DNA from 3 places in the Paenibacillus agaridevorans genome. Region 3 is predicted to be linked to each of the others. Evidence: riboswitches for the same ligand, from Rfam matches in the RefSeq annotation. Region 3 holds a riboswitch; each other region holds the start of a gene.

Region 1 (10,156 bases), 4.0 Mb from region 3:
TAAGGACCGATTTTGAAATTACCTTATTGTCTATCCTGATCTGTTTGACGCCGGGGACGCTTACGCTTGATGTATCCGGCGACGGGAAAACATTGTACATTCATGCCATGGACATTAACGACCCCGACGAGCTTGCGGCGCAGATCAAAGGTTCTTTCGAACGCGCCATCATGGAGGTAACGAGATGACGACAACACTGCTGTGGGTTTCCCTTATTTTGTTATCGCTTGCCATGTTGGGAGCCTTGTACCGATTGCTAAAGGGGCCGTCTATTGCCGATCGGATTGCGGCGCTGGATACGATAGGCATTTTATTGCTGTCCATGATTGCCGTCCTCGGCATAACGACGGGGACTCGCGCGTATTTCGACATCATATTGGTTATCGGCATATTAACCTTTATCGGGACGACCGCAATGGCGAGATATATCGAGAGGGGGGTTGTCCTTGAGTCTGGAGATGATGGAACAAATAATTGAAGTTGTGTTTGGAATCCTGATCCTTTTGGGGGCGGTCATCGCGGTCATTAGCGTGTTCGGACTCATACGATTGCCGGATGTGTATTTGCGCTCCCACGCCGCTACCAAGAGCGCCACGCTTGGCGTGCTTCTTATTCTGCTCGGCACCTTTTTTTACACTTGGTTCATTCATGATTTTTTCAGCATCAAGCTTCTCCTGGGTATTTTGTTTGTTTTTATCACTTCGCCTGTTGCGGGCCATCTTAACGCGCGGGCTGCTTACCGATCAGGCGTAGCTTTGTGGAAGGGAAGCGTACGCGATGATTTCAGAGAAGCGATCAAACAAGAGAGGCAGCAGGAGATAGAGGAGATAAAAAAGCAATTAAAAAATTAGATTAACCGCCAGAACCACGTCCATTGGATGTGGTTCTATTACGGTTGAAAAATAAAAAAATTGACTTTAGCTCCGTACATGTCTAAAATTTTAACAGTAAAAATATTCACATTTAATGGTGCCAGGATATGAAAATAGGAAATGAGGTCAAAAATGAAGACGGAGAACAAGACAACTGCAGTAGGGAACATTATATTACGAGGCGTTATTGTTGTAATTGGTGCCTTAATTACAGCCTACGGCCTTGAAGCCGTATTAATTCCGAACAACGTATCCGATGGAGGCGTGACTGGTCTCAGTATCGTAGGGTCAAGGCTCTTCGATCTGCCTTTAGGTCTTCTCATTGCGATTCTAAATATACCTTTTGTCTATTTGGGCTATAAGCAGATTGGCAGAAGCTTCGCGATTTATTCCGTGCTCGGCATCGCTTCGCTGGCAGCCGGCACCTTCTTTATGCATCATATTACGCCGATCGTTGAAGGCGATACGCTGCTTGTTACCGTTGTCGGCGGTATTATCATCGGTCTGGGAATGGGTCTTGCGCTAAGGAACGGCGGCGCGCTGGACGGCATTGATATGCTGGCGGTACTGCTCTCGCGTAAGCTGCCTTTCGGAACAAGCGATATGATCCTGTTCCTTAACGTATTCGTATTTATCGTTGTATCGACAGTATTTGGTTTAAAAGGGGCTATCCTATCGGGAATTGCCTATTTTATCGCTTCGAAAGTCATACATATCGTCGAGGAAGGCTTGAGCGGCGCCAAAACGTTTACCATCATTACTAAACAGCCAGAGATGATGGTCGAGGCGATTCGCGATCGACTGGGCCGGGGGGCTACGTACAAGATGGTGCAAGGCGGCTATACAAATGAACATTTCAAAGAAATTACTTGCGTAATCAACCGCTTGGAAGAACGGAAGATGAAAGAAATTATTCGCGAAATCGACGAGAATGCTTTTATCATGGTGTATGAAGTGGCTGAAGTTAAAGGCGGCAGCTTTAAGAAAAAGGACATTCACTAGGCACAACCATGAAAACACTGACCTTCGTTGTCAGTGTTTTTTGTATTCCGTCCCTTTTACAACGCGGCCGCTCTTTCTTTAAAAAGGAGCGGGCGGGGAGATGCGGGAGAGACGGATAATGGGTGGAGGGCGTGTGGGAAACGTGTAACAGCGCCGCCTCTTGTGCAGCGTGTGGGAGTGACATTCTTTGTGAGATGAGCGTGGGTGCTGCGCCGCTGCTGCTGCCCGCGCCGTGCCGCACCGCGCTAGTCAGCCATGAATAAAATAGAGGGAAAATCGCCATTTAATCTCGCTTCTATACCGGATTTTGCGGATTTAGAGGGAAATCCTACCACTAATTTAGGCCGAATCGCTGTCCGTCCTCCTTTCTACTTGGATTAGAGGGAGAATTTCCCTCTGGCGTGTCGAAGAAACGGAAAGTCACTCAAATAAAGGGAGTTTTTCCTTTTATTTAACCACATAAGCATGTATAGGAGGTTGAATTCGGCAAAGTTATATGTCAGTATACGATTGAAGACTCGAAGCGCAGGAGCGTATCTTATCTTTTTTGAAGGAGCGGATCATCAAATGGAAGCATTTGCGGAATATTTGGATGGCATCGGAAACCCGGAGCACCGGGCACGGGTGGAAGAGGTATTTGCCTGGGTGAAGGAGAAGTTCCCGGAGCTGGTGCCTAAGCTGGCTTGGAATCAGCCGATGTTCACCGACCACGACACTTTTATTATAGGCTTCAGCGTATCCAAACAGCATATGGCTGTTGCGCCTGAGCGGGCAGGCATGAACTATTTTGCAGATGAAATTGTACAAGCTGGACACGATCATACCAAAGAGCTGGTTCGCTTTAAGTGGAACCGTCCGTTTGACTACGACTTATTAGAGAAAATGATCGAGTTTAATATCCATGATAAGGCGGACTGCACGACATTTTGGCGCAAATAGTAGGGGAGGAAGAGCATGGAAACCGAACTGACACGCCGACTCGCCATTCAATACCCTATATTGCAAGCGCCAATGGCCGGTGGTCCCTCGACCCCGGATTTGGTTGCTGCAGTATCAAACGCCGGAGGACTTGGGAGCATCGGGGCAGGTTATCTTTCGCCAGAACAAATCAGGCAAACGATTCGGGAAGTCAAACAAAGGACGGATCGGCCCTTCGGCGTCAACTTGTTTGTCCCCACGCAGCCGACTACTGCTGCAGACGCCATTGCTCGAATGAACCATCATCTTGATAAATATCGCATAGAGGCAGGTATTGCGACCAATCCGTCAATCCCCAAGTACTCGGAGTCGTTCGAGGAGCAAGCGCAAGCCGTGATCGGAGAAAATGTACCCGTGTTTAGTTTCACGTTTGGCATACCGTCCCAGGACATCATGGAAGCCATGAAGCAGCATGGGATTCATGTCATCGGCACGGCAACGACAGTCGAAGAAGCTATTAAGCTGGAATCCGCCGGAGTAGACGCGATTGTGGCGCAAGGAAGCGAAGCGGGAGGACATCGAGGGACGTTTCTGCCGAGTAAGACCGACGCTCTGGTAGGTACTATGGCTTTGGTGCCTCAGATCGCGGATCATGTTTCGGTTCCGATTATCGCATCGGGAGGCATTATGGATGGTCGCGGGCTTGCAGCAAGCCTCGTTTTAGGAGCTTCCGCCGTGCAGATGGGAACCGCTTTTTTGGCAAGCCATGAGAGCGGCGCACATACCGCCTACAAAGGTAGGATTCTTACATCCAGCGAAGATGCCACCGAGGTCACATCCGCTTATTCGGGTAAAGCGGCGCGCGGCATTTTGACGGATTACATAAAGGATATGCGTACCTATCAAGGGGAAATCCCCGACTATCCGATTCAGCATGCAATGACGAGAGAAATTCGCCAGGCGGCTTCCAAAGCCAATAATCCAGAGCTTATGTCTCTCTGGGCCGGGCAGGGACTCCGGTTAGCCAAAGAATTCGGGGCAGCAGAAATCGTGGAACAGACGATGGAGCAAGCGCGCCTTCTTATGCGAAACCTGGGGAGACAATAGATGAATCAGCAGCCGGTCCTGGCGGCCGGCAATAAAGGAAACAAAAGGCTTGAAGTTGTTTGAAAGTTCGGACTATAATGGAGCTAGATGAAGGGTATGTGTGACTGGCGTAACGTGGGGTACCACGAGGGAGCACATATTTTATACGGCCGAACGCCTGGGCAGAGGTAAGGGGACTATCCCCTTGCCTCTTTATGTTTGAACAGGAGCAGAAAGGGCTGATGAAATGAAAGAAGAAAAGTTGATCTTGGACGGTAATCGCGTTGCGACCGCTATGAAGGAGGGAGTAGTCGAACAAATCAAACGTCTCTCCGAGAAAGAAATCGTCCCGTGTCTGGCAACCATTCTGGTTGGCGACGATCCGTCGTCAGCCACTTATGTCCGAATGAAAGGAAATGCATGCGCCAGACTTGGTATACGCTCCATCCGTGTTGAACTTCCTTCGACTACCACGACAGAAGAGCTGATTGCGGAAATAAACAAGCTTAACGATGATCCCCATGTTCATGGCATCTTGTTGCAGCATCCCGTTCCTCCTCATATTGACGAAAGGGCTGCATTCGAGGCAATCCGAATAGAGAAAGATGTAGACGGGGTAACCACGCAAGGATTCGCTCAGAACGCCTTTGGTTTCGCCGATTTTCCTTCGTGTACGCCAGCCGCGATCATCGCCATTTTGGAATACTACAATATTCCGATTGAAGGAAAACATGCCGTTGTAATCGGAAGAAGTCCGATCCTTGGGAAACCGGTATCCGTTATGCTCCTAAACAGAAATGCGACAGTGACAATATGTCATTCCAAAACGGCCAATCTGGCAGGGCTGGTTCGTTTAGGCGATATCGTAGTTGCTGCTGTCGGCAAGCCGAATTTTGTTCAGGGAGACTGGATCAAGCCGGGAGCCGTAGTCGTCGATGCCGGCTACAACAAAGGCAATATCGGAGATGTCGATTACGAAGCTTGTCTGGAGAACGCCTCCGCGATAACTCCCGTTCCGGCTGGCGTTGGACCCGTCACTATTGCTGCATTGCTCAAACATACGGTCGAAGCGGCTGAACGGTTTTTAACGAAGTAGATGCTCTAGTGTCTGTCTCTGAGCAGAATCCCGGGAACAACGCGGATGTAAATAAGTTCCCCTACAAGCTCTACAATGGTTTGAGTGACGATTACGGCCGACGCCAACCCGTTTAATGGTTCGGGCAATGCAAGCGCAAAAGGCAGGACGACCAGGGAGTTGCGTGTCCCGCTACTAAAGATCAGCGCTCTCCCTGCTCCGACATCCAGCCGGAAGATGCGCGCAACGAAGCGGGCGACTAGCGGGACAATGATCATATAAGCAACGTAGACGGGAATGGCTTGACTGATATAATCGATGGATTCGTATAGTTTGCTGATTTGCGAAGCTACGACGACGAACAGCGTCAGCGCCATAAAAGGAACCGGCAGCCATGCTGCGGCGTCAAGAAATACGATGCCGCGCGGCTGCCTTTTCGCCCATAGCTGCGTTAGAAGAGCAAGGAGCAGAGGGACCGCGATGAGGCCCAAAAAAGCCTCCAGAAAGGGCTGCACGCTCACAACTTCAGCTGTTTGATTTCCCATGAATACCCAGAGGTAAAAGGGCAGCAATATCATTTGAGAAACAAAAAGCAATGGCGTTGCAACCAGAATAAGTTTTTCGTCCCCGCGGCCAAGATGCGTAAAAACGATGACGTAATCTATGCAGGGTGTAAGCAAAACTAGAAATACGCCTAATAAAAGGGCCGGGTCGGCCGGAAGAAACCGGGTTAACCCCCAAACAATGAGGGGAACGGCTATGTAATTCATGATTAAAAGAGCGTAAATAAACTGTCGATTCGTTAAGGATTCTTTTAGACGAAGGAACGGTATTTGCGCAAACATGCCGAACATTAAGATGGCAAGCACAAGCGAAATGGAACGGTCTAAATAACCGCTTGCTTGCGGCCATATCAAACCTGCTCCAGCTGCAATCAAGAGAATAATCGCATAGAGCCATACTTGATTTTTCTCCAGTTGTTCCCGTGCACTCATTGTCTCTGTTCCTTCCCCTCTATACATCGTTTTGTAAGTATAGCTTTGAAAGGGTTGCGGTGTAAATAACGGTGATCAAGCGGATCGTAATACTTTTGCCCTGTTCGGGTCCATGGAAAAATGAGATGATGCATTCATCAGGGCTCAGACGTTTCGGCCAAGGGCTCTGATCTTCAGGCTATTGCGATCCTTCCTTCTAACTCAAATTGGCGAATTAGGGCGCAGCTTTCCTGAAGATTTTTTAATTGGGGTGAGCTAACGATGATCCATGGTATGTATTTGCGCCGGAAAAACAAGGTAGTGGTGGAAAGGCTAAGCGGAGATCCCGTCTCCAAGGCGTGGTTGGCTACCGCTTCGAAAAATATCGAAAGCCTAGGATATCGCTTCTCGCCCCGCTTAATCAGTGAAGTGAGCAAAATGCCGTCGGAAGCATTTGGCGTATTTTATAACGAGTTAATTGTTCAACTGAAGGTGATGGTTGGAGCCCAAGTCGAATATCGGCCGATGTACCCGGGGTTTCCCACGCAAATGATGGAGGAGTCCGAGGCGGACCTGTATTTAAACGCCCTGTATCATTACTTTACGCTAGATCTTCCCCTGTACGATAGTAAGAGCAGGCAACCGCTAGCGGAGGAGAGCCCCCTTAAAGTCATTGATCTGGGAACGAAGGCAGAATTCTATGTTTTGATTCATCAGCTTATGCAAGCCAAGGGCTCGATTTCCGAGACTGACAAAACGGATATCGACAAAACGATCCAACAGGCCGGAGCAGAGGAGTTAAGCGAGTTTCTACCTGCCGAAATTCCATTTAAGGAAAATGCCGCATTTGTAGCAGGATCGCTTCTCAAGCATCGCAAAGCGGATCCGAAGGTGATCGGCCGATACATAAATACGGCGACCGATGTTTTACGGCTGGCCGTCGCTTGGTCGGACGGGGATTTAAGCTTGGCCGAAGCAACCCGATTCCGTAAATTCACGCGCCCGGAAAGAAAGCTGCTGCTCGCCCTGCTGGAACAATGTTACCCCATTACGGAAGATATGCTGAGATTTAAGCAACGCTGGATTCGCCTTGGGGAAATTCTTCATCCTTCCGAATATAAGAACCGTTACTCTCGGTGCCATGAAGCTTTTGATATACTGCGTAATCATAAGCCGTTCCCTACTTATGGCGGCAGCGTCGAGCTCGCATTCCAATGGAAGCAAGTTTGGTCGTTGATCGATCTGTTGATGCAACGTCCGGGCGAATTCGCCAGAAGGCTGGATCAACTCACGCGTATGACGGAACACGCGGATTACGTGATACTCGCCTTTGAGGAAGTCGTCCATGAGATTTCGACGCCGGTATTGCTGCAGGTGAAGTGCCATTTCGTACATCGCACGGAATTCCGCGGACTGCGAACTTTTTTTCCGAAAGGTAATGTAGCCAAAGCGTTCGTCATCCCTAACGCGCTCCCCGAGATCCCTGGCGAGGTATGCAAGTCGATCGTAGACGTATGCGAGCATGAACTGATCAGCCGCTTCTCTGCACTGCCCCCGCTGGGTAAGACGTTCATTGATCAGCGATTAAGCACGTATCTCGTTCCGTTTTCCCAACGTTCGGCTAGCAAGGCTTTGCGTACGATCGTTCGCGGGAGCCGTGTCCCGATGCCCAAGGGGGATACCGTTCGCTTCTTTAACTGGTGGAAAGAAGGGGTAGTGGATGGACAGCCGACGGGACGAGTCGATATTGATTTGTCTGCCGTCCTATATGATCGCAATTGGAACTATATCGAGCATATCTCCTACACGAACCTGCGTTCCTCGAAGTATCTGGCCGTTCACAGCGGAGATATCGTGTCTGCTCCTAGTGGCGCATGCGAATTTATCGATCTCCATATCCCATCGATCGTCGAATACGGCGGACGGTACGTGGTCGCTGCTTTGCAAGCCTTCACCGCGCAGCCGTTTTGCGATTTGCCGGAATGTTTTGCGGGGTGGATGATACGCAGGAAGCCGGGTTCCGGAGAAATCTTCGAACCGTCTACGGTGGTCGACAAGATCGATTTGACTGCGAATACAACGATTGCGATTCCCGTCATTCTGGATTTGGCGGAGCGGGTAATTATCTGGAGCGACCTTGCTCTTACGAGACACCCAGACTACAACAATAACGTAGAGGGAAACAAACGGGGGATGTCGCTAATGGGTCAAGCAATGAGCAGGCTTAGAAAGCCGGACTTGCACGATCTGTTCCGGCTCCATGCGGTGGCTAGAGGCGAAATCGTGGATGACAGGGAGCAGGCGGAGTCGATCTTCGCGGTCGATGGAGGAGTCACCCCATTCGATATCGAAGAGATCATGAGCGAATATCTGGCGTAGACTGAGATGAAAGGCAAATAAAATGCTATCGGCGACGGCACGACGATTCGGATTCTCGAACTAGACCTAAGTCCGGCAAACATTCCGTTCGTCAGGAGGAGGATTCTATTAAGAGAAAAGGGCTACAATGAGAGCAACAAAACGAGAAAGCGTGGTTGCCATTATGAGAAAACCTAGCGCCTTAATAGCGTGGAAAATGCTTGTCCTGTCGCTCCCCAAAGGAATCGCGGCATTTGTCATCATCGTAGCGGGATTATCCGCAAGCCTGCCGTTGTCGGTATTTTTGATCGGATTGCCTTTGCTGGCGGCAACGCTGGTCTTCTGCCGGTCAATCATGCTTGGCGAGATGAGATACGCGACTGCCTGGCTGCAAGGAAAGGAATATCCCGAAGCCTCGGCTCCTTCGGAAGCGACAGCCGGCGAACAGCAGGGATGGCGGGCATGGCTGTTGTCCGTCCTGAAGGATGGCAGATCGTATCGCGGTATTCTGTTCGGGATCCTGCAGCTGCCAATCGGCATAACGGCATTCACCTTCGCCATCGTGTTGCCCGTTACGGCTCTGGCGGTCATGCTCTCGCCGGCAGCTTACGAAATAAGCATGCGATTGTTTGATTTTAACTTGTTCGCAAGCGATTGGAGATTCGACGAATTGTTTGGGTGGGAGATGAACTCCGCCCAGCGCTCGTGGGTTGCCGGCGGAGTCGGCTTGGTATTTATGCTGCTATTGCCGCCCCTGATGCGAGGGCTTGGCCGGTTGTATGCAGCCTGGATTCTTAGCGTCTCGGGCCCTGAGCCCGTCAGCCGTCCTAACCCCGAATCCGCGTACGAAGGAGGAAAGTTCCCTTTCTCCTTGGAAAACCATGAAATCGGAGCCTTTCATCCCGAACGCAGTATTCCGCCGGTGAGCTAAGCACGACTAGACGCAATAGAGAAAGCTGAGGCGGTCCCAAAAGTGTTCGCAGGATATGGGAACGTCCCAATTTATACGTGAAAGGACCTCAAATTCCACTGTAAAGTGGGAGATGAGGTCCTTTTTCTTGAAAAAAGCGCGATTGCTCCTCCTCGAGAGACTTCAAGATCGTGGTATCCTCCCTGTAGCAGCAAGTGCGCGGAGAGACCAAGCGTATACCGCATCAGAAAATAGAGGGAAAAGCTCCCTTTAATCTGGATAAAACGGGATATCCGCTCGATTTAGAGGGAAAAACGCCATTTAATGGGGGAGATTCCGACCGAATCCAGCGATTCGACCTGGATTAGAGGTAGGATTTCCCACTAAAGGGCATGCAAGTGCGCAGACGGGGCCAATAGAGGGCGTTTTTCCTCTTATTCGAAAGAAGGGTGATCGAACAGACAAGAATAATGTTTTTAGCCTTTTTTGGCGCCAATCTATAACGCACTCGTGCGATTCTGTAAGTCGTTCTGATCCTGAAAGGAGCGTCACCGCATGTTGCGTTGATGCTCCTTTTCGTCAAAGCTGGCTGCCGATAACGGATTCCACGGCCTTCTTCCAGCCGGAATAATGCCGTTGCCGATCGGCGGGATCCATGGCGGGAAGGAAGGACGTCCCTTGCTCGGCTATACGGCGCAAGTCATCCAGCGAGGACCAAATGCCCACCGCGAGCCCGCCCATATAGGCCGAGCCCAGGGCGGACAATTCGGCTGCGCCTGCTCGTTTGACTTCAATATGCAAGAGATCCGACTGGAATTGCATAAGGATACCGTTGCTTGATGCCCCGCCATCCACCCGAAGCTCGCGTAGTTGGATAGCTGTAGCATGCTGCAACAAGTCAATGGCATCTTTGACTTGATAGGCGATGCTTTCCAGCGCGGCTCTTGCGATATGGGCTTTG
Region 2 (10,156 bases), 3.3 Mb from region 3:
CTCATTACCCACGTATCCAGCGATACGGAGGCGATCAACCAATTCTTTAACCAGGTCGTGCTGAGCTTGTTCCGCGACGGATTGACGTTGTTGTTCATTTTGGTGCTCATGTTCCAGCTCGACCCGCAGCTGACGCTGTATTGCCTCATTCTCGTTCCGATTATAGCGGGCATCGCGATCGCCTTCCGTTCCTTCATGCGCGAAACGTACCAGATGGCCCGAACCCGGCTGTCCCGGCTTGTGGCTTTCGTGGCGGAGAACTTGTCCGGGATGAACCTGATCCAGGTCTTTCATCAGCAGGATGAGCAGAAGCGGCAGTTCCGGGAGCGGAACGATTCCTACTTCCGCGCGAATGTAAGGGAAATCCGGACCAATGTCGTATTCAACCGCACGTTCGAGATCTTGAACAACATCGCGATCGCTTTCGTCGTCTGGCTCGGAGGCCGGGCCGTGCTCGGTCAGGAACTGGAGTTCGGCGTGTTGTATGCTTTCATCACGTACATTCGCATGTTCTTCCAGCCGATCAATACGATTACGCAGCAATGGAATACGCTGCAGTCCGCCACGGTGGCGATCAATCGGGTCTGGAGCATCTTCGCCATTAAGCCGGAAGTAGACGATAAGGCGGAGACCGTTCCCTTTAAGAGGGAAGAGATAAAAGGAAAAATAGATTTCAACGGGGTCACATTCGCCTATGGCGACGGAGCTCCCGTTATCAAGGGCCTCGATCTTCATGTAAGCGCAGGAGAACTGGTCGGCATTGTCGGCACGACCGGCGCGGGCAAAAGCTCGCTGATCAGTCTGTTATGCCGATTCTATGACGTGAGCGCGGGGAGCGTCCTCATTGACGGCCACGACGTGAGGGAGATACCGCAGCGGGATCTTCATCGAATCGTCGGGCTTGTGCAGCAGGAGCCCTACCTGTATTCGGGCACCGTGCTCGACAATGTGCGTTTGTTCGATCCCGGCATATCCCGCGAAGAGGTCATCGAGGCTTGCGAATTTATCGGAGCGGGCGAGATCATCGGGCGGATGAAGGATGGCTACGACACGCGCCTGTCCGAACGCGGCAGCGGGTTGTCCGCCGGGGAGAGGCAGTTGATCTCCTTCGCGCGGATCATCGTGTTCAAGCCGAAAATTTTGATTCTCGACGAAGCGACAGCCAATCTCGATTCCCATACCGAGCAGCTGATTCAGAATGCGCTAAAGCTGGTTGCAGTCGGCCGCACGACGCTGGTAATCGCCCACAGACTGTCGACGATTATGGGAGCGGACCGCATTCTGGTCATGAGCAAGGGCGAGATCGTAGAGCAGGGAACGCATCAAGGGCTTCTGGACGCGGCCGGCTATTACGAGGAGCTGTACCGTCATTCCCAGGGGGAGCATGACGCTGCCGCGAAGGAGAGCGTTCAATCCAGGTAGAAGGGTATCAAACGGAAATTGGGGGCTGTCCCAAAAGATATAAAATAATAGCGAGACAGTAATGCACATAGACACGGAAAGGGTCGGTCAGGATACCAATCCTTGACCGACCCACAGCAACAAAAACATCCCATAGGCGTATTTAACGACTATGGGGCTCGTAACAGCAACAAAAACATCCCATAGGCGTTATTAACGACTATGGAGCTCGTAAAAGCGATAAAAACATCCCATAGGCGTTATTAACGACTATGGAGCTCGTAAAAGCGATAAAAACATCCCATAGGCGTTATTAAGTAAGCGTCAAATAGCCCCCACCTTGAAATCAAGATGAGGGCTATTGTTTTGGCAAGTTTACTCTTGTTTAAATATGCGGCAAGTTAGCGGTAGCGATGATGACCACGGAAGAAGCCTGTCCAGTGCATACGGATCTTTAGGATCGGCTAACTGAGGTAGCTGTTCAAAAAGATACTGAAGGTACTTGAACGGATTTAATCCATTCTCCTTCGCTGTTTCGATAACGCTGTAGATCGTCGCACTTGCCTTTGCACCTCGCGGTGTATTGGCAAACAACCAATTCTTCCGTCCAATGACGAATGGTTTAATCGCGCGTTCACTCCGATTGTTGTCGATCTCCAGCCGTCCGTCTTTCAAGAACACCGTCAGCTTCTCCCACTGATTGATACTGTAGGTGATCGCCTCTCCGAGCTTGCTCTTTGGCAATGCCCGCGAGCGCTGCTGCTTCAGCCACACCAAATAAGCATCCAAAAGGGGGAGACTCCACTCCTGACGGATGGTGTAGCGTTCTTCGGCTGCCGCCTTGACCAGCTCGCGCTCGATCGCAAATAGCTGGTTACAGAAGGCAAGTCCTTGCTGGGCTGCGGTCGTTGTCTTATCTTGCGTAGGCGGCAACGCTTTTAATGCCTCGTCGAACTTCCGGCGTGCATGGGCCCAGCATCCAACAAGTGTCACGTCCTTGACCTTGTGATAGCCGGAATAGCCGTCCACATGCAGGTAGCCGCTGAAACCTTCGAGGAAGTTCCTCGGGTGCTCGCCGCCGCGCGTCGACCGGTAGTCGTAGAGGACGATTGGCGCATCGGTACGGCCCGTACGATACAGCCACATGTACGAACTGGATGACGCGGACTTGCCGGGCTCCTGCAGAACTTGCAGTGTCGTCTCGTCGGCATGCAGAATGTCCTTGCTCAGCAAGTGCGCACGCATGCGGTCCGTGAGAAGCGACAGCCACTGCTCCGATCCGTAGATCATCCAGTTTGCCAGTGTTTGGCGCGATAGCGTAAGTCCGAGCCTTGCGAATTGCTGCTCTTGACGATAGAGCGGCTGGCTGTCCACATACTTCTGGCTCATGACATGCGCCACAATGGACGGGGACGCCAGACTGCCCGGCTGAATCGGTTTAGGCATGGGCGCCGTAACGACGGGCGTGCGAATCTCTTTCCGCTCACAGTGGCGGCACGCATAGACCTGCCGCACATGACGGATGACCTTCACCTCCGCCGGGATAACAGCAATCTCATTACGCGTTTCGGTGCTCATCTCATGGAGTCCACCGCCACAGCACGAGCAGAATTGCTCAGACTCCGGCAAGGCATAGTGGATCGTCTCGACAGGGAACTGATCCAGCTTGGCTTCCCGGTTGCCAGAGGTCTTCTTCCGGCTGTACGTGACCGTCTCGACGTCTGGCTCTTGAGGAGCGGACGCAGCAAGCACTTCAGCTTCGTTAAACAGATTCATCTCCAGTTGGTCGGGATGCGTCTTCTCGCTGGAAGCGCCGAAGCGCTTCTGCTGAGCCAAGCGAAACTGCTCTTCATACCATTTGAGCTTCGCAGAGAGCTCGGCAATTTGCTGTTCCTGCTTTGAAATTTGCTGCTGGAGTATTTCGGGGTTAGGGGTTTCCGTTCGCTTTTCCATACCGTATGATTTCGATAACGCGCAGGCAAGTACCTGCTGCCAGGTATGACAATTTGCGTAAGAAATGATTTGTTAAATGACTACTTCGGCCCGTACTTTCGGATGCGCCTGCCGTTGACTTAGCGATAGCCCGTCAAGCAGCCAGCGAAGCTCGCGGTTTGTGATCGCAACAGGCTCCCCATTTGCCTGCGGCCACTGGAACGTACCGCGTTCGAGCCTGCGGTAGTACAACCAGAATCCGTTATGCTCCCAGTACAATATTTTAAGTTTGTTACGTTCACGGTTGCAGAAAACGAACAGCGCCGGAGAAAAGGGACTCATCCCGAGTCCTTCTTGGACGAGTGCGGCAAGGCCGTCGATGGATTTACGTAGATCCGTGCTGCCACAAGCTAGATAGACGGGCTTTGACGTGATTTCGTTTAACATACTGGATCGGCCCCCAGTGCTCGAACAACTTCGCGGAGCAAGGCGGGCTCAAATCCCGCATCGACTTCGATGACGACTGCACCGATCTGAATGCGAAGTGAACGGCACGGCGCCGGTTTCACTTCAGGAGTCACCTGAACAGGAATGAAGGTCGTCTGTTTAACGGAAGAAGATGGGGGTGACTCATCCAGCTTCTTCATCCATGTGTAAAGTTGACGGCGGTCGATTTGATTGGCTTTGCACCAATGTGTTGTCTTTTCGCCACTTGCACGAAATGCCTCGACACGAGCTTCCCATTTCATTCGAATCTCTTCTCTGCTCATAGAAAAATCCTCCTCAGAATGGCTATTGAGGAGGATTATCTCATAACGATCGCTCGATTCGAAGGTGGGGACAGTTTGACGCTTACGTTATTAACGACTATGGAGCTCGTAACAGCAACAAAAACATCCCATAGGCGTTATTAACGACTATGGAGCTCGTAACAGCAACAAAAACATCCCATAGGCGTTATTAACGACTATGGGGCTCGTAACAGCGACAAAAACATCCCATAGGCGTATTTAACGACTATGGGGCTCGTAACAGCAACAATAGCGACGTTTCGGCTGCCGAAGGTAAGCCTTGAGGTCGGGTGGTTTTCGCTCGCTCACAATTTGCTTAAGATGGCGGCAATAGACCAAAAGCCAAAAATGGCGGTGAAGGGATAATGAACTGCACCGCCATTTCTTCATTTTTGAGGTTTCATTCATCAAGTGAGCTATTTCAACAAGCAACTCCTTCGATTTTGCAGACTGCTCAGATCGTGGGTCCATGACGAAGGATGCATGTGGCTCAGTGGCGGGTTGCCTTTCCTAGAATCTCCCTCTCGTACAAATTGGCGCTCCAGAGGCTCTCGTCGAAGCGCCCCTGCAAGACAAATCCGAGACTGAGGTAGAAGGCATTAAGGCTAGGGTTGTCAGCCATGCAGTCGAGGCGCAGCCAGCTTTTTCCCCTGTCCCCAATATAACTTTCCGCGTATCGAATAAGCTCACGGCCGATTCCTTCTCCTTTTCGTTTGCGTGAGACGCATAACCGATGAACGTACCCCGCGTCATCATGAAATTGCTCTCCCCATATTTCCTCGCGCCCCCAATGGACAGAGAAGCAACCCACCGGCTCATTCCCAAATGCCGCGACGAACACTTCATGATCCCGGACGAATGCTTCGACAATCTCGCGTTCGAAGCTTTCAACCCGCCATTGCCAGAAGCCATGCGCCGAATGAATCCATTGCGCTGCATCAATAAGCAAGGAGCGGATACAGTCGACGTCTTCAGCCGTTGCTCTTCGGATAGCGAGTGCTTCGGAAGGCTCACGTCTCCAGTTATGCTCCAGCCTTGACGCAGTATCGATCGCCAGTTCCTCCCCGTGAAGCTTCGCGATAAGATGCAAAGCGGCATCTATTCCGGCCGTAACGCCTGCAGATGTAATGATGCGGCCATTGTCCACGTATCGGACGTTCTCCACCAGCGTTGCGCTCGCCGGTGCGCACTCCTTTAGCAAATCCATGGCTCGCTGATTGGTGGTCGCGCGCAATTCATCGAGAAGTCCGGCCTTGGCGAGCAGCAGAGCCCCCGTACAGACAGAAAGCGTAAATGCAGCCCGTCGTGAAGTTTCGTTGATCCAGTCGGTCAACTTTTCATTGTGCATCTCTTTGCGTGCCCCCCAGCCTCCCGGAACGATCAGAATGTCCGGCACCGGACATTCTGAGGAAACGAAGTCAGGTTGAATTGTCAAACCGCTGATTGTCCGAATCGGCGCGTTCGATTCCAGGGCGACCGTATAAACCTGAAAGTGCTGCCCCCAGTTGCTCGCCACTGCGAACGCTTCGAACGGACCTGTCACGTCCAAAGCATCCACTTGTTCATACAGCAGCACTGCTACTTTTTTCGCCTTTCTCATCCGACACTCTCCTCGAAAAATAGAAAAGCATTTGGTTACAATCAACCAAATGCTTTGCCCAGGCGAACGGCTAGTTTGACGAATGCGCTCCCCCGTAGTGATCTACGTTCTCGCCAGTTACGCATCCCATTTATTTAATGTTTATTATAAATCTAGTGATTGGTTGAATCAACATCAATTTTCGGAATATTCGAACTTGAATATGGCCGTCGGTCGAGAAAAGCAAAAGAAGATAGGTTACCGACCGCGCGAATGCAATACATTCGGTCTAATCATTTTGTTTATCCATACAATTGCCATAATACGATATATCGTATAGAATTTAAAATAATACGATATATCGCATTGGAGGTGTTCGCGATATGAGCGAGCAATGGCAACCGGAGGAACGATTGTTTCTCCATCTGGGCAACGAACGCGACACGAGCGGTTCCGGCAGACGCTACTTCACCAGAGGCGGCGTGAAATATGCGCTGTTGGAGCTGCTTTCGCACGAGAATATGCACGGCTATCAAATGATGAAGGCGCTTGAAGATCAGTCCGGCGGCACGTATAAGCCCAGCGCGGGTTCCGTCTATCCGACGCTGCAGATGCTTCGGGATCAAGGCTTGGTAGAGCCGTTCAAGCAGGAAGGCAAACGCGTTTTTCAAATTACGGAAGAAGGCAGAAGCTACTTGCAAGAGGAGCTGAGCCGTGCCGAATCGTCCGAAGCCGGCGCATCGGGAGAATGGGAGACGAGGGATCGAGTGCGAGAGGGGCAGGACGAGGAAGGCGAATCGCAAGAGCCGGGCGGCGTGCGACGCAATCGCAGGCTGACGCCTGCCGGCAAGGAGCTGATCCATTTGCTTAAGGCGGCGGAGCGGGCGGCGCTTGCTGACGCAGCCCTTGCAACGCGGCTTCGAGAGGCGCTCGCGGCATTGAGGAGCGAACTGCGGGGAATTACGGGGGAGACGGATTCCGGGATCGTGGGAGCCGTTGTTGAATCCGTTAACGATGTGGCGGGAAGAGATCCCGGGGAGGGAGCGGAATGAGCGGCAATGCCAATCCGACAGGCGCCTATCGTCCCGGCAGAGGAATGGGCATGGGCAGGTTCGGCACCGGCGAGAAGGCGAAGCCCGCCAGCATCTATGGCATGTTCGCCCGAATCTATTCGCATGCGCGTCAGGAGTGGCGCGCGATTGCTTTGGCCGTCGTATGCGTCATCGGCGTGTCGCTGCTGGAATTTATCGTTCCGCAGCTTACGAGGTATACGATCGATCAGGTTATCCCCGGCAAGCAGTACGACAAGCTGTTCTACATCGGAGCAGGCGTGTTGGGCTCCGCTCTGGCGCTTGGTTTGCTGCGGTACCTAAGCACGTCGCTGATGGCGACAATAGGGCAGACGGTGCTTTACAAATTCCGCAACGATCTTTATCGCCATATGCAGAACCTGGACATCGCCTTTTTCGATCGTAATCGAACGGGAGATCTGATGTCGAGGGTCACAAACGACGTTGGCATCCTGCAGCAGCTTATCTCCTCGAGCATGATGCAGCTGTTTACCGATTTTTTCACTTTTACGGCGATTGCCGTCTATATGCTTTGGATCGATTGGCGGCTGACGCTGCTGCTGCTCGCGACGTTCCCGCTTATGATTATGACGACGCGCCTGTTCGGCAGGCGGATGCGTTCATCGTTCCGCAAGGTGCAGGAGTCGGTGGCGGACGTTAGCGATCATCTTCAGAATTCGTTGACCGGCATTCGGCTGATCAAGTCTTTTACGAAGGAGGAATACGAGTCCGAACGGTTCTCCGAAAGGACGCGCATCAATATGGACGCCAACATCCAGGTCGTCCGATTGAGGGCCGCTTACGAGCCGATCATCGACTTTCTTAACTTCGTCGGTCTGGCAATCGTTCTCGTGTTCGGAGCTTGGCTGGCGATGCGTGGCGATATGTCCGTCGGCACGATCGTGGCGTTTATCGCGTATTTGCGGCTGCTGCAGAATCCGATTCGCCACTTCAGCCGCATTATTAATTCGGTTCAACAATCCGCAGCCGCCTACGAGCGCATCATGGAAGTGATGAACACGAAAGCGGATATCGTGGAGAAGGCGGATGCGGTTGTGCTTCCGCCGGTACGCGGGCATATCGTATTCCGCGATGTGGATTTTGTTTATTCGGGAGATGCGAAGGTGCTGAGCGGCTTCAATCTGGAGCTGGAAGCGGGACGCATTACGGCGCTGGTCGGTTCGTCGGGCTCCGGCAAAACGACGATCGCGCATCTGATTCCGCGTTTCTACGATCCGAGGTCGGGCGACATCACTATAGACGGCCACTCTTTAAAGGATGTTAAGCTGGAGTCGCTAAGAGAACAGATTGGCATCGTGTCTCAGGACATCGTCTTATTCAACGGCACAATCGGCGAAAATATCCGGTACGGCAACGCGAACGCCTCGGATGAGGAGGTCATCGCGGCTGCGAGAGCCGCGAATGCGGATACATTTATCAGCGCGTTCCCAGATGGCTACGATACGGGAATAGGAGAGCGCGGAGTCAAGCTGTCGGGGGGGCAGAAGCAGCGCATCTCCATCGCGAGAGCCATTCTGAAAAACCCGCGCATTATTATCCTCGACGAAGCGACGGCATCGCTCGATTCGGAATCGGAGCAGCATATTCAGGATGCGCTCGCCGTTCTGCTGAAGGGCCGCACTTGCCTCGTCATCGCCCATCGACTGTCGACCATCCAGCAGGCCGACCGCATTTACGTGCTGGAGCAAGGCCGCATTCTCGAGAGCGGATCGCATGAAGAGTTGCTTCGCAGGCAAGGACGATATAGCCAACTGTACGAGTTGCAATTCCCGCAAGCGGAGGCAGGAGCCGGTGCTGGGTACGAGACCGGGGCAAGTCTGGAGTAGAGCGGTACCGCGGATCAGAAGGCGGGTTCTGTTCGGGGGAGGAAGGTAGACGTAGAGCTAGCTTTATGAGGACGAGCATCGAATATTGAGCGCCGCAAATCTGTCAGACTAGGTTTGGCAAGGAAAGGGAATGCAGAGCATGAACGGCCAGGATGTTTTTTTCGCAAGCGAATTTGGCCAAAAGTATAGTCAGGAGTCGTTTATGCTGGTAGACTTTATTGGGGATCTTCCGTCGTAGAGGGAGGAAGGCTCGCGGGGAAGGGTTTGCCTCGAAGTTGGAGGGGAACCAAGGCCGATAGCGGCAATTGCACGGCTCGCCCATTTATCACGCTGACATGCTTAGCGCATCACCGACTTGGAAAGAAGAGATCATCATGACGGTTTTTATGCACATTCTAACGAATAACGTACTTCCGATGGGCGTGATGATCGGACTCGGCATCGTGCTAATGCGGGCATTCAAGCTCGATATCAAGACGCTGTCCAAGCTGAACTTTTATCTGTTTTCACCCGCGCTCATGTTTAACTTGCTGTACAATCAGAAACTAGAGTTATCGCTAATCGGCAAAGTGTTCCTGTTTCTGTTGATATTCATGTTCGCGCAGTATGCCATCGTCGAGATCGTTATTCGCATAAAGGGCTACAAGGCAAGCATGAGAAGCGCCATGAAGAACAGCGTGCTTTTCTACAACAGCGCGAACTACGGTATACCGCTTAATCAATTGGCGTTCGGCGGGTTAAGTCATACGCTGGCGGTTCAAATAATCGTCATGGTCGTCCAGTCGCTCATACCGAATACATGGGGCATCTACAATGTGAACGCGCATAAGGCGGATATGAAGCAAGTGTGGCGAACCATTCTGTCCATGCCGGTCATCTATGTAATTCCGGGTGCGTTGGCGCTCAGATGGCTAAACGTTCCGATTCCGGATGCTCTGCAAATGCCGGTCACCTACTTGGCGGACGCGTTTTTCGGAACGGCGCTCATTACGCTCGGCGTTCAGCTGGGAAGCATGGAGTGGCGCATCAAGCGGACGCTTGCCGTCGACGTCTCCATAGCTGTCGTGTTACGGCTGGTGGCGGGTCCGCTGCTTGCCTGGGGCATCATAACGCTATGGAACACCGTTGGAATCATGCCGCTCGACAAACTTACGGTTGCCGCGCTTATCGTTTCGTCGGCGGTTCCAACGTCTCTAAGCAGCGTGCTGCTCGCGGTGGAATTCGACAACGAGAAGGAGTTTGCCTCGCAAGCGGTATTTTTATCGACGTTGCTCAGCATTCTCACGATTACGGTCGTCATCTTCTTCTTAAACATCCAAATTCCATAGATAAGTAGAGGGCATTTCCGGTTCTGTCTGGCCGGAGATGCTTTTTCTATTGAGAAAATAGCTTCGGACACTACATTTTTGTGCTCCAAGTCGCTGGTACCGATCTATTTCCCACCAGTAGCACGTTTTCCGAGCTTTAAGTCGCTGCCGCCGATCAAGTCTTTGCCATCGATAATCGCTGTGAAGTTCTAGTAATCATTGCTTAAGA
Region 3 (10,156 bases):
ACTGGAGCTGGATATGCCGGCAGAGAAAGTGCGTGCGCGCGGCGAAGTGGAGTCGAATCGGGGGCGGGTCGCCATCCAGCGTGGTCCCGTCGTCTATTGCCTGGAGCAGGCGGACAACGGGGGGCTTCCCTATGACGGCTGCGTGATTGAGCCGGGCTCGTCCTTCGTCGCCCAACATCGCCCCGAGCTGCTTGGCGGCGTAACTGTGCTTAGCGGCTCGGCGTCAGACGGAACGCCTATCGCACTCGTGCCGTATTATGCCTGGGACAATAGAGAAGCGGGATATATGCAGGTGTGGCTGCGTACGGCGGAGGATCGCAGACTGTACTCCGTATAAGGGGGAGCGGTCGGCGAATGCTGAACCAGGTCGTTCGCAGCTGCATGTCCCCTTCGGCGAAACAAAGTTCGCCATAATCAGAGGAGGAAGCCAATGAACGTAAGTGAAAGTAAAGCTGCTGTGACATCGGGCAATCCGATTCTGCCGGGTTGGTACGCCGACCCGGAGGCGCGTATCTTTGAGGGAAGGTATTGGATTTATCCCACCTGCTCGGCTCCTTACGACGAACAGACCTGGTTCGACGCCTTCTACTCGGACGATCTCGTGCACTGGAGCAAGGCGGAGCGGATTCTCGAGATGAGCAGCATTTTGTGGGCGAAGCGGGCGTTATGGGCTCCATCCCCGATTGAGAAGAACGGGCGGTACTATTATTATTTTGCTGCCAACGATATTCAGAGCAACGAGGAGCTCGGAGGAATCGGCGTCGCTGTAGCAGACCGGCCCGAGGGGCCGTATCGCGATGCGCTGGATCGACCGCTGATCGACCGGTTCGTGAACGGCGCGCAGCCGATCGATCCCCACGTTTTTCTGGACGACGACGGGTCCGCCTATTTGTATTACGGCGGCTGGGGACGATGCAATGTCGTGAGGCTGGGCGAGGACATGATCAGCATCGTCAATTTCCCGGACGGAGAGACGTTCAAGGAAGTGACGCCGGAGAAGTTTGTGGAAGGGCCATGCATGATCAAACGGGACGGGTGCTACTATTTCATGTGGGCGGAGGGAGGCTGGGGCGGGCCGGATTATTCGGTCGCGTACGCCATCTCGGATTATCCCGTGGGACCTTTCGAGCGCGTAGGCAAAATCCTGCAGCAAGACGCCGCCGTCGCCACTAGCGCGGGGCATCATGGCGTGCTGCAAATTCCCGGTACGGACGAGTGGCGCATCGTTTACCATCGCCGGCCGTTATCGGAGACCGATCCGAATCACCGCGTCGTCTGCATCGACCGGATGACGTTCGCGGCGGACGGGACGATCGAGCCGGTTCGGATCACATTCGATGGCGTTGCTGCTCGTAATATGGGTTAAGGCAATAGACAGGCGGTTCGATGATAAAAGCGCAAGTCCGAGGGAACCGTTTCCCTGGAGCTTGTGCTTTTTCGCCGTATGGAATATTGCCAAAAATTAATGTCCGGTTGGAGCTCCGAAGGTACAGCTTCGAAAGTAGCTCCGGGGTATCCTGTAACCTGTTTTTTCGGGTTGCAGCTCCCAAAGTAACTCCGCGTTTACACTGTAACCTGTTTTTTCGGGTTGCAGCTCCAAAAGTAACTCCGCGTTTGCACTGTAACCCGACTTTTCGGGTTTCGGCTCCCAAAGTAGCCTCGCGGCACCCTGTAACCCGATTTTTTCGGGCTACAGCCCCAAAAGTAGCTCTGCGGCACCCTGTAACCCGACTTTTTCGGGCTACAGCCCCAAAAGTAGCTCTGCGGCACCCTGTAACCCGACTTTTTCGGGCTACAGCCCCAAAAGTAGCTCTGCGGCACCCTGTAACCCGATTTTTTCGGGCTACAGCTCCAAAAGTAACTCCGTGGCATCCTGTAACCCGATCTTTGAGACTGTCGATTAACTCTAGAACATGCACAAATAAAAATCCCTAAATATCCATTAAAACCACCCGTTTTCTTCAAATATCTCTAAATAACTCCCTATATCGTGGTATAATAGATTTATATTGAGGGGAGAGAATGACAATGGCAGTCGCGTTCAAACAGTTTGAGCAGCTTTCATTTGCGGATATCGAGGTTTACTCCGTGTTGCCCGAGCATCCGATCTGGAGTAAGGTCGATGAACTCGTGGATTTTAGCTTCGCGGATCGCATTTGTGCTCATCTCTACTCGTCGCGCGGTCCAAAACCCTATGCACCATCCATAAAGTTTAAGCTGCACGTTGTCCAGCGATATTACAACCTTTCGGATCGCGAGATGGAGGAGCGCGTCATTGGCGATCTCTTCATTAAGCGGTTTTTGGGCGTTCCGGTCAGTTTTATGGGGTTCGACCACAGTACGATCGGCCTTGACCGCGACCGGCTGGGTTCGGCATTGTTTGACGCTTGTCATCACCACATTCTCGCACAAGCCAAACAAAAGGGGTTGTGGGGCGACAACAAGGACATTTGGATTGTCGATTCCTTCGTAACGCAAGGGAATGCCGTTTACCGCTCATCCTATCGTCTAATCAAACATGCCTTTGTCCGGGTGCTCAATCATTTGAAACGTGCGTACCGGCAATTGTTTGACCGCGCACTTACCGGGCTTGACTTGCGTCCGTTGACCGCCAAGCTTCCTCCCCATGCGACGCCTGAGGATCTCGCCGTTGCTTTCAGCCAATTGGTTCTAATGGCGTACGAACTGCTGCACTGGTTTGAAAAGGATTCGATTCGCGACTTATTCTGGACATGGTCTTATCCGGAACGACGACTGGTTTCGTTGGAGCACCAGGCCATTCTGTTCCAGATTTTAATGGAGAATGCGTACCCGGAAGACCCGAATGATCCCCATGTACCCTACAAAAAAATAGAGCGTAAAAAACGGCTCAAAGACCGTATTGGCAGCGCAGTCGATCCGGAAAAGCGAAATGGTGCCAAAAGTAAAACCGTACAATTCTTCGGTGACAAGGTACAGGTGGTCATATCAGAAACCAATGGCATCGTGCTCAATGCGGAACCGATTGCAGGCAATGAGCCGGATGGCGAACGTCTGCAGGAACTCGTGAGCGCTGTGATGAAAGAGCATAACGCCAAGCCTGAGTATGTCTTGGGCGATTCTGCGTACGGATACGGCGCGCACCGTAAGGCGTTAACGAAAGAAGGCATGCAACTTGTAGCACCACTAAAATCGGTTGGCGTCAACGCGAAAGGACTCATGTCCAGCGACTTATTCCACTACGATCTCGAAACAGAATCGGTCACCTGCCCCCAAGGTCAAGTAACCACTCAGGCTCACGACATGCGGGGGGAGCTTGGCAAGCAATATATCTTCGCCAAATCGCAATGCAAGAACTGCCCGGTTAGAACGGAATGCACGACGAGCAAAAAGACCGGAAGAACCATTTTCATCAGTGATTACTATGCGGAATTCAAGCAAGCAGAAGTCTTTAATGCGACCGATGAAGGCAAGACTTTACTACAGAAGCGTGCGAACATTGAACGGAAATGTAATGAGATGAAAAACCACAACGGGCTGGGCAGAACGCGATTACGTTCCCGGGAGAAGCGACGTATAGACACAAAAATTGTGGCCGCGGTGACGAATCTGAAGCAAATCGTTAAACATGCGCAGGGTTCGCTTACGCTGAGTTTTCAGCGAAAGCGTGGCTCTGGTCAGCTACGGGCATTTTCCGGTTAAGGGGAGCAAAAGGAACAAAAAACGGGCATGATATGCCCGGATTTGGACGCCACAAGGGGCTAGAAGTAAAAAAATACAAAAAACACGATGCGGGATAGTCTGAGGGTTATTTAATCGACAGTCTCTCTTTTCGGGTTACAGCTCCAAAAGTAGCCTCGCGACGCCCTGTACCCGAATTTTACGGGCTACAGCTCCGGAAGTAGCTCCGCGACTGGGCCGGGAGGAGACTAAATACCGCTCCGATAAGGCGAATAAGGTCGTGTGTCTGTTACAGTAAACATACATATTCATATTGGAGGATAACGTCTTACCCGTCCTTTAGGAGGAAGGAGCGGATTTTTGAACTCGCACTTATACTGCGTGTCAGTCTAATCCTTTTCTTGTGCTATAATAACGGTGCAACGGTTATTTTAAATATAGCAAGGATTGAATCATACAGATGATCGAGACTATAGTTTGGCAATCAGGCCCTTCGAGCAATATGACTGGCGGCAACGCACCGGGCAGGAAGGAGCTCTCCACAGCCAAGGGGGAACTCTCCATGGCAAAGGATGAGCTCTCCATGGCCGCGGACAAGCTGCGTTCTGGCGGGCTGGTGGCCTTTCCCACCGAGACGGTATACGGCCTCGGCGCGGATGCGCGGAGCGACGAAGCTGTCGCAGGCATCTTCGAGGCCAAGGGGCGTCCCTCCGACAACCCGCTGATCGTGCATATCGCGCGCCGGGAGCAGCTCGACGAGCTGACGGTATCCGTCTCTCCGCTGGAGGAGGCGCTTATGACGGCCTTTTGGCCGGGGCCGCTCACGCTCGTGCTGCCCGCCCAAAAAGGAGCGCTGTCGCCGCTGGTGACTGCGGGGCTGTCCACCGTCGCCGTCCGGATGCCGGATCATCCCGTCGCGCTGGAGCTGTTGCGGCAGGCCGACTGCCCCGTCGCGGCGCCGAGCGCCAATCGGTCGGGCCGTCCCAGCCCGACGACGGCCGCGCATGTGCTGGAGGATCTCGGAGGCCGCATACACGGCATCGTGGACGGCGGAGCGACCGGCTTAGGGCTGGAGTCTACGGTCGTACAGCTGGAAGACAACGGCCTTGTCCGCATCCTGCGACCGGGAGGCATAACGTCGGAGCAGCTTCGGGCTGCGCTGCCGGAAGCCGTCGTCGTAACCGACGACGAACTGCATGGGGAGTCTGCCCCGCGTTCTCCGGGCATGAAGTACACGCATTATGCGCCGCGCGGCGAGCTGACGCTGGTGCGCGGCGACGACCGCGACATCGTGGCGGCCGCCATCCAGCATGCCGTGGAGGACTGCAGTTCCGCCGGTGTCGCGACCGGCGTGCTCGCATTCGACGAACGGGCGGCGCAGTACCAGGCGGATCTCGTCATTGGCATGGGCAGCGAGGCGTTGCCTCAGGAGGCGGCCAAGCGCCTGTACGCCGCGCTGCGCGAGTTCGATGCCGCGGGCATTCAGCGAATCTGGGCGGAAACGCCGGGCCCGGACGGGATCGGCGCTGCGCTTCTCAATCGGATGGTCAAGGCGGCAGGCGGCCGCATCCTACTCGCAAATCCCGGGAATTAGTATGAACGACCTCTTGTCCGCATATGTTGGTTAGAGAATGCGCGGTGGACAAGGGGAGATTGGATTGGGAGATGCGAATCTATTTGCCGGGCAAGTGCTGACGCTGTTGTGCATAGCGGCGGCGCTAGGCTTTGACGCTTTTTCGCTTGGCCTGGGAATCGGGCTTAAGGGAATCAGGGTGCGGGATATTCTGAAGCTGGGCTTCGTGATCGGACTGTTCCACGTCTTGATGCCGATCGGAGGCTTAATGACGGGACACCTTGTCAGCGATATGTTGGGGCAAGTTGCATCGACTGCCGCTGGCGTGCTGCTCATTCTGCTTGGCTGCCATATGATGTACAGCTCGTTCAAGGGCGAAGAGGTGCGGTCTTTCGATCACCGCACGGCCTGGGGGCTGCTGGTGCTTGCGTTCAGCGTCAGCATCGACGCCTTCTCGGTGGGTATTACGCTGGGCATGTTCTCGGCGGATCTGTGGCTGACCATTACTCTGTTCGGATTGATTGGCGGGCTAATGTCTATGCTGGGCTTGTTGCTGGGCAGGAAAGTCGGCGGCAATCTGGGCGAATACGGCGAGGCATTAGGAGGCGCGATCCTGCTCGTATTCGGCGCATTATTTGTCTTTTAACGCAGAAGGGCCCTGAGCCCATATCAATCGAATGAGAAAGGGGAACACTGGGATGAAACGAATCTTGTTCGTCTGTACCGGCAACACATGCCGCTCTCCGATGGCCGAGGCGCTGCTGAGAGAGCAAGCGGCCAGGAGGGGCATAACGGTAGCCGTCCGATCCGCCGGCGTGTCCACCGTCGACGGTCTTCCGATCTCCTCTCATGCACTCGAGGCGCTCCGCAGACGGGATATCGCGCATAACGGTTCCTCCCGTGCTTTGACGGCTGAGGCCGTTGCTTGGGCGGATCTCATTTTGACGATGACCACGGGTCATAAGCGAAGCTTGCTTCATGTCCATCCGGATGCGGTGGACAAGACGTATACGCTCAAGGAGTTCGCGGGGGCGGATGCCGCCGTGCTGAAAAATATCGAGGAGCTCGAAAGCCTGTATTCCGACATGCAGATGAAGGGCGCGATTGGACAGCAATTAACGAGCGAGGAGCGCAGGCGGATGCTGGAGCTGGAGCGAAGCATTCCCAGCTTCGATATCGCCGATCCCTTTGGAGGCGCGTTATCCACCTACGAGAGCTGCTCCGGAGAGATCGAGGATGCGGTCCGCAAGCTGCTCGACAAGCTGACGGGTCGGAGTCTGATCAAGTGAAAACGGGCGTTCTTCCTCCGAATTCCGGATTGCTTTATATCACGCCATGAGATATGATGAATATACAAACACGGTTTCCGATGTAACTGGCGACGGAAGTGGGTAACCACGGTGGAGCATCGGAATATACGGCCGGTCGCCTGGGCAAAGAGCGTCATGCTGCAAAGCATGTCTGCTCTTTTTTCGTTTTTTTCAAGATGCGAGAATGCATAAGCTGTCGCTTAGCCGCTTTGCCTTGCCTGTACGGTTGTCGTCCGCGGTCGGCTGTTGTCGAATTCTTAACATAAAGCAGAACAACTCCGATAGAGCTTTTCCCGCCGTAGAGGTATACTAACAGCATGAGGGGATTTGCCTAGCGCAAGGAACCGGGCAAGGAAATTCTGGAGAAGAGGTGTTGGCATTGAAGATTGCGATTGGAGCCGACCATGCGGGCTACCGCTTGAAGGATGTAATCGTTCCGTTATTGGAGTCGCTTGGACACGAGATTGAGGATGTCGGCTGCGACTGCAGCCAGTCCGTGGATTATCCGGATTATGCTATGCCAGTCTGCGAATCGGTTGTCTCGGGCAAAGCCGAGCGCGGCATTTTAATCTGCGGCACGGGCATTGGCATGTCGATTGCCGCGAACAAGGTTCCGGGTATTCGCTGCGCGCTTGTGCATGATTTGTTCTCCGCGCAAGCGACGCGCGAGCATAACGATACAAACGTGCTTGCCATGGGCGAACGTATTATCGGACCGGGCGTAGCCGAAGAGATCGTCAAGGTGTGGCTGTCGACTCCGTTCTCCAACGGCGAGCGTCATGTAGGCCGCGTCAACAAAGTGATGGAGATCGAGAAAAAGTTCAACTCGCGCCCTTAATAGTGAGTTCAAAAAGTTCGGTTATCAGTACCGAGAAGATTGAAGGCGACTAGAAACTGAGGAGCGGTACACGTTTTCGAAGAAAACGACATCGGGAGCATGCGCTTAGCAGAGCTACGTGAGCACCTGCAATGTTTCCGAAGGAAACATACTTCCTAAGCATATGCTTAGGTTCGGTTGCGTTTAATATTCGATGTCGAGTAAGCTTCTCGGTATACTTCGTAATGGGAATCGGACTTTTTGAACAACCTCTTAATAGCGCGGGCGATTCCTTAGTAGGAGGCGTTGAACGATGACGACGGAGAAGCGAATCCCCGATCCATCTCTCTGGTCCGCCGATGTCGAGCGCATCGTCCGGGAGCTGGCCGAAGCCGGCCGCCTGCGTGCCCATGAGCTGCTCGTAATCGGCGCCAGTACCAGCGAAGTAATCGGCGAGCGAATCGGCACGGCAGGCGCGCTTGAGGCCGCTGCCGCCATATATGCGGGCGTGGAGGCAGCACGCAAAGATATTGCATTCATTCCCGCCTATCAATGCTGCGAGCATCTAAACCGGGCGCTTGTCGTGGAAGAAGAAGCGGCTCGGCGATACGGTCTTGAGCTTGTGCATGCCGTACCTATTCCCAAAGCTGGAGGGTCGATGGCGGCTTATGCTTACGGCAAGCTTTCGAATCCCTGTCTCGTGGAGTCGATTCAGGCTCATGCGGGTATAGACATCGGGGATACGTTCATTGGGATGCATTTAAAGAGGGTGGCCGTACCCGTACGCCCTTCTATCCGTTCCATCGGAGAAGGACATGTGACGATGGCCATAACCAGACCGAAGCTTATAGGCGGTGCTCGCGCCGTATATGAGCCGCAGAACGTCTTAACCGCCGAGCAATCGGCGGATCATTGTGAGTAATGAACCACACTATATTCTATTTCAGGAGGAATCATCATTATGGAACATCTACGTAAACAAGATCCAGAGGTATTGAAGGCACTTGGCCTTGAGCTGCAACGCCAACGCGACAACATCGAGCTGATCGCGTCCGAGAACATCGTAAGCGAAGCTGTCCTTGAAGCTATGGGCTCCGTATTGACGAACAAGTATGCAGAAGGCTACCCGGGCAAACGTTACTATGGCGGCTGCGAGCATGTCGATATCGTCGAGGATCTGGCCCGCGATCGCGCCAAGGAGCTGTTCGGCGCCGAGCACGTAAACGTACAGCCGCATTCCGGCGCACAAGCGAACATGGCTGTGTACCTGGCTGCTCTTAAGCCTGGCGACACCGTACTCGGCATGAACCTGGCTCATGGCGGTCACTTGACGCACGGCAGCCCGGTTAACGCATCCGGCTTGCTGTATAACTTCGTGGCTTACGGCGTACAAGAGGATTCCTTCACCATCGATTACGAAGAAGTTCGCAAGCTGGCGTTCAAACACCGCCCTCGCATGCTCGTGGCGGGCGCGAGCGCTTATCCGCGCATCATCGACTTCGAGAAACTGGGCCAAATCGCGAACGAAGTCGGCGCGCTCTTCATGGTTGACATGGCGCATATCGCAGGTCTGGTTGCAGCCGGTCTTCACCCAAGCCCGGTGCCGCATGCCCATTTCGTTACGACAACAACGCATAAGACGCTTCGCGGACCTCGCGGCGGCATGATCATGTGTCGCAAGTCCTGGGCGGCAGCCATCGACAAGGCCGTATTCCCAGGCTCCCAAGGCGGCCCTCTGATGCATATCATCGCAGCGAAAGCAGTTGCGCTGGGAGAGGCTTTGCAGCCATCCTTCAAGGAATACGCCCAGAACGTCGTGAACAATGCGAAGGTGCTCTCCGAGGAGCTTCTGTCCAAGGGCATCAACATCGTATCCGGCGGCACGGACAACCACCTGATGCTGATCGATACGCGCAGCCTAAACATTACGGGCAAAGCTGCCGAGCATGTACTCGACGAAGTAGGCATCACCGTGAACAAAAACGCGATTCCATTCGACCCGACGAGCCCGTTCGTCACGAGCGGCATCCGTGTGGGTACGCCTGCGGCTACGGCTCGCGGCATGAACGAAGATGCGATGAAGGTCATCGCGGAAGTTATCGCGCTGGTGCTCAAAAATCCGGAAGACAGCGCGACATTGGATAAGGCTCGCGGTATGGTGCGCGATTTGACGGCCCAATTCCCGCTCTACCCAAGCATCAACTACTAATTAAAAACTTTGCATGAAAAAAGCACCGTTGTGGCAAAATGCTACAACGGTGCTTTTTTGTCGTTATAGGAAATGATGCAACCATTTCGAATGCGGGTAAGCAGAGTTCCGTTGGATTTTAATATCACGCCAAAGATCCATATAAGGGCCCTTATGAGGCTGTCGAATCATTGTGAGTAACGGAGCTGAAACGTTCTGCATTTCGTTAACGGACCTCAGAGCCTCTAATTGCAGCATTTTCGCGAAATTGAAAATCTAACGGACATTGCAGCTCGGATGGTTCAAATAGGGGCGCTTGTGTCCATTAGATTATAGAAACATTATCTAATCGATCAATAGCGACGCTCCTGTCGATGAGGAAACAGCCGTTTTGACCTAGAGCCTCTTAGAAGGTTATGCATGATGTAAAACTGTTCCAAATGATTGAATAACGGAGTTGAGTTTTGATAGTTCGATTACATGAGTTTTATTTGTAAAAATATAACTATAATGTAATCTTGATTTCAATGAAAACTAGGGTTTATGTTGTTCTAAAACGCCTTGAAATGAAGAAAAAATACGCAAACAAGAATCGTAATGGAGTTAAA

The links. A riboswitch is a leader RNA that binds a small molecule or an ion and turns the genes downstream of it on or off. The one in region 3 is predicted to bind ZMP and ZTP.
Region 1: it holds a riboswitch for ZMP and ZTP, as region 3 does, so the genes downstream of both, KJW29_RS13870 (bifunctional 5,10-methylenetetrahydrofolate dehydrogenase/5,10-methenyltetrahydrofolate cyclohydrolase) here and rpiB (ribose 5-phosphate isomerase B) in region 3, are expected to answer to the same signal.
Region 2: it holds a riboswitch for ZMP and ZTP, as region 3 does, so the genes downstream of both, KJW29_RS16770 (GNAT family N-acetyltransferase) here and rpiB (ribose 5-phosphate isomerase B) in region 3, are expected to answer to the same signal.

The regions. Positions count from the first base shown of each region.
Region 1 covers NZ_CP075889.1:3,240,695-3,250,850, reverse strand. The annotation lists partial or broken gene KJW29_RS13900 (Na+/H+ antiporter subunit E) at 1-188, shown strand, start outside; gene KJW29_RS13895 (Na(+)/H(+) antiporter subunit F1) at 185-478, shown strand; gene mnhG (monovalent cation/H(+) antiporter subunit G) at 462-851, shown strand; gene KJW29_RS13885 (YitT family protein) at 1,005-1,874, shown strand; gene KJW29_RS13880 (iron chaperone) at 2,442-2,813, shown strand; gene KJW29_RS13875 (NAD(P)H-dependent flavin oxidoreductase) at 2,829-3,899, shown strand; ZMP/ZTP riboswitch at 3,990-4,069, shown strand; gene KJW29_RS13870 (bifunctional 5,10-methylenetetrahydrofolate dehydrogenase/5,10-methenyltetrahydrofolate cyclohydrolase) at 4,126-4,974, shown strand; gene KJW29_RS13865 (arsenic resistance protein) at 4,980-5,948, opposite strand; gene KJW29_RS13860 (TerD family protein) at 6,210-8,306, shown strand; gene KJW29_RS13855 (sensor domain-containing protein) at 8,434-9,216, shown strand; gene glpK (glycerol kinase GlpK) at 9,775-10,156, opposite strand, start outside.
Region 2 covers NZ_CP075889.1:3,962,549-3,972,704, reverse strand. The annotation lists gene KJW29_RS16790 (ABC transporter ATP-binding protein) at 1-1,422, shown strand, start outside; gene tnpC (IS66 family transposase) at 1,777-3,354, opposite strand; gene tnpB (IS66 family insertion sequence element accessory protein TnpB) at 3,427-3,780, opposite strand; gene tnpA (IS66 family insertion sequence element accessory protein TnpA) at 3,774-4,103, opposite strand; gene KJW29_RS16770 (GNAT family N-acetyltransferase) at 4,615-5,724, opposite strand; ZMP/ZTP riboswitch at 5,774-5,855, opposite strand; gene KJW29_RS16765 (PadR family transcriptional regulator) at 6,087-6,755, shown strand; gene KJW29_RS16760 (ABC transporter ATP-binding protein) at 6,752-8,620, shown strand; gene KJW29_RS16755 (AEC family transporter) at 8,995-9,948, shown strand.
Region 3 covers NZ_CP075889.1:7,235,523-7,245,678, forward strand. The annotation lists gene KJW29_RS29070 (glycoside hydrolase family 127 protein) at 1-337, shown strand, start outside; gene KJW29_RS29075 (glycoside hydrolase family 43 protein) at 431-1,366, shown strand; gene KJW29_RS29080 (transposase) at 2,029-3,681, shown strand; gene KJW29_RS29085 (L-threonylcarbamoyladenylate synthase) at 4,223-5,254, shown strand; gene KJW29_RS29090 (manganese efflux pump MntP) at 5,292-5,879, shown strand; gene KJW29_RS29095 (low molecular weight protein arginine phosphatase) at 5,932-6,522, shown strand; ZMP/ZTP riboswitch at 6,595-6,675, shown strand; gene rpiB (ribose 5-phosphate isomerase B) at 6,923-7,381, shown strand; gene KJW29_RS29105 (TIGR01440 family protein) at 7,674-8,282, shown strand; gene KJW29_RS29110 (serine hydroxymethyltransferase) at 8,322-9,569, shown strand.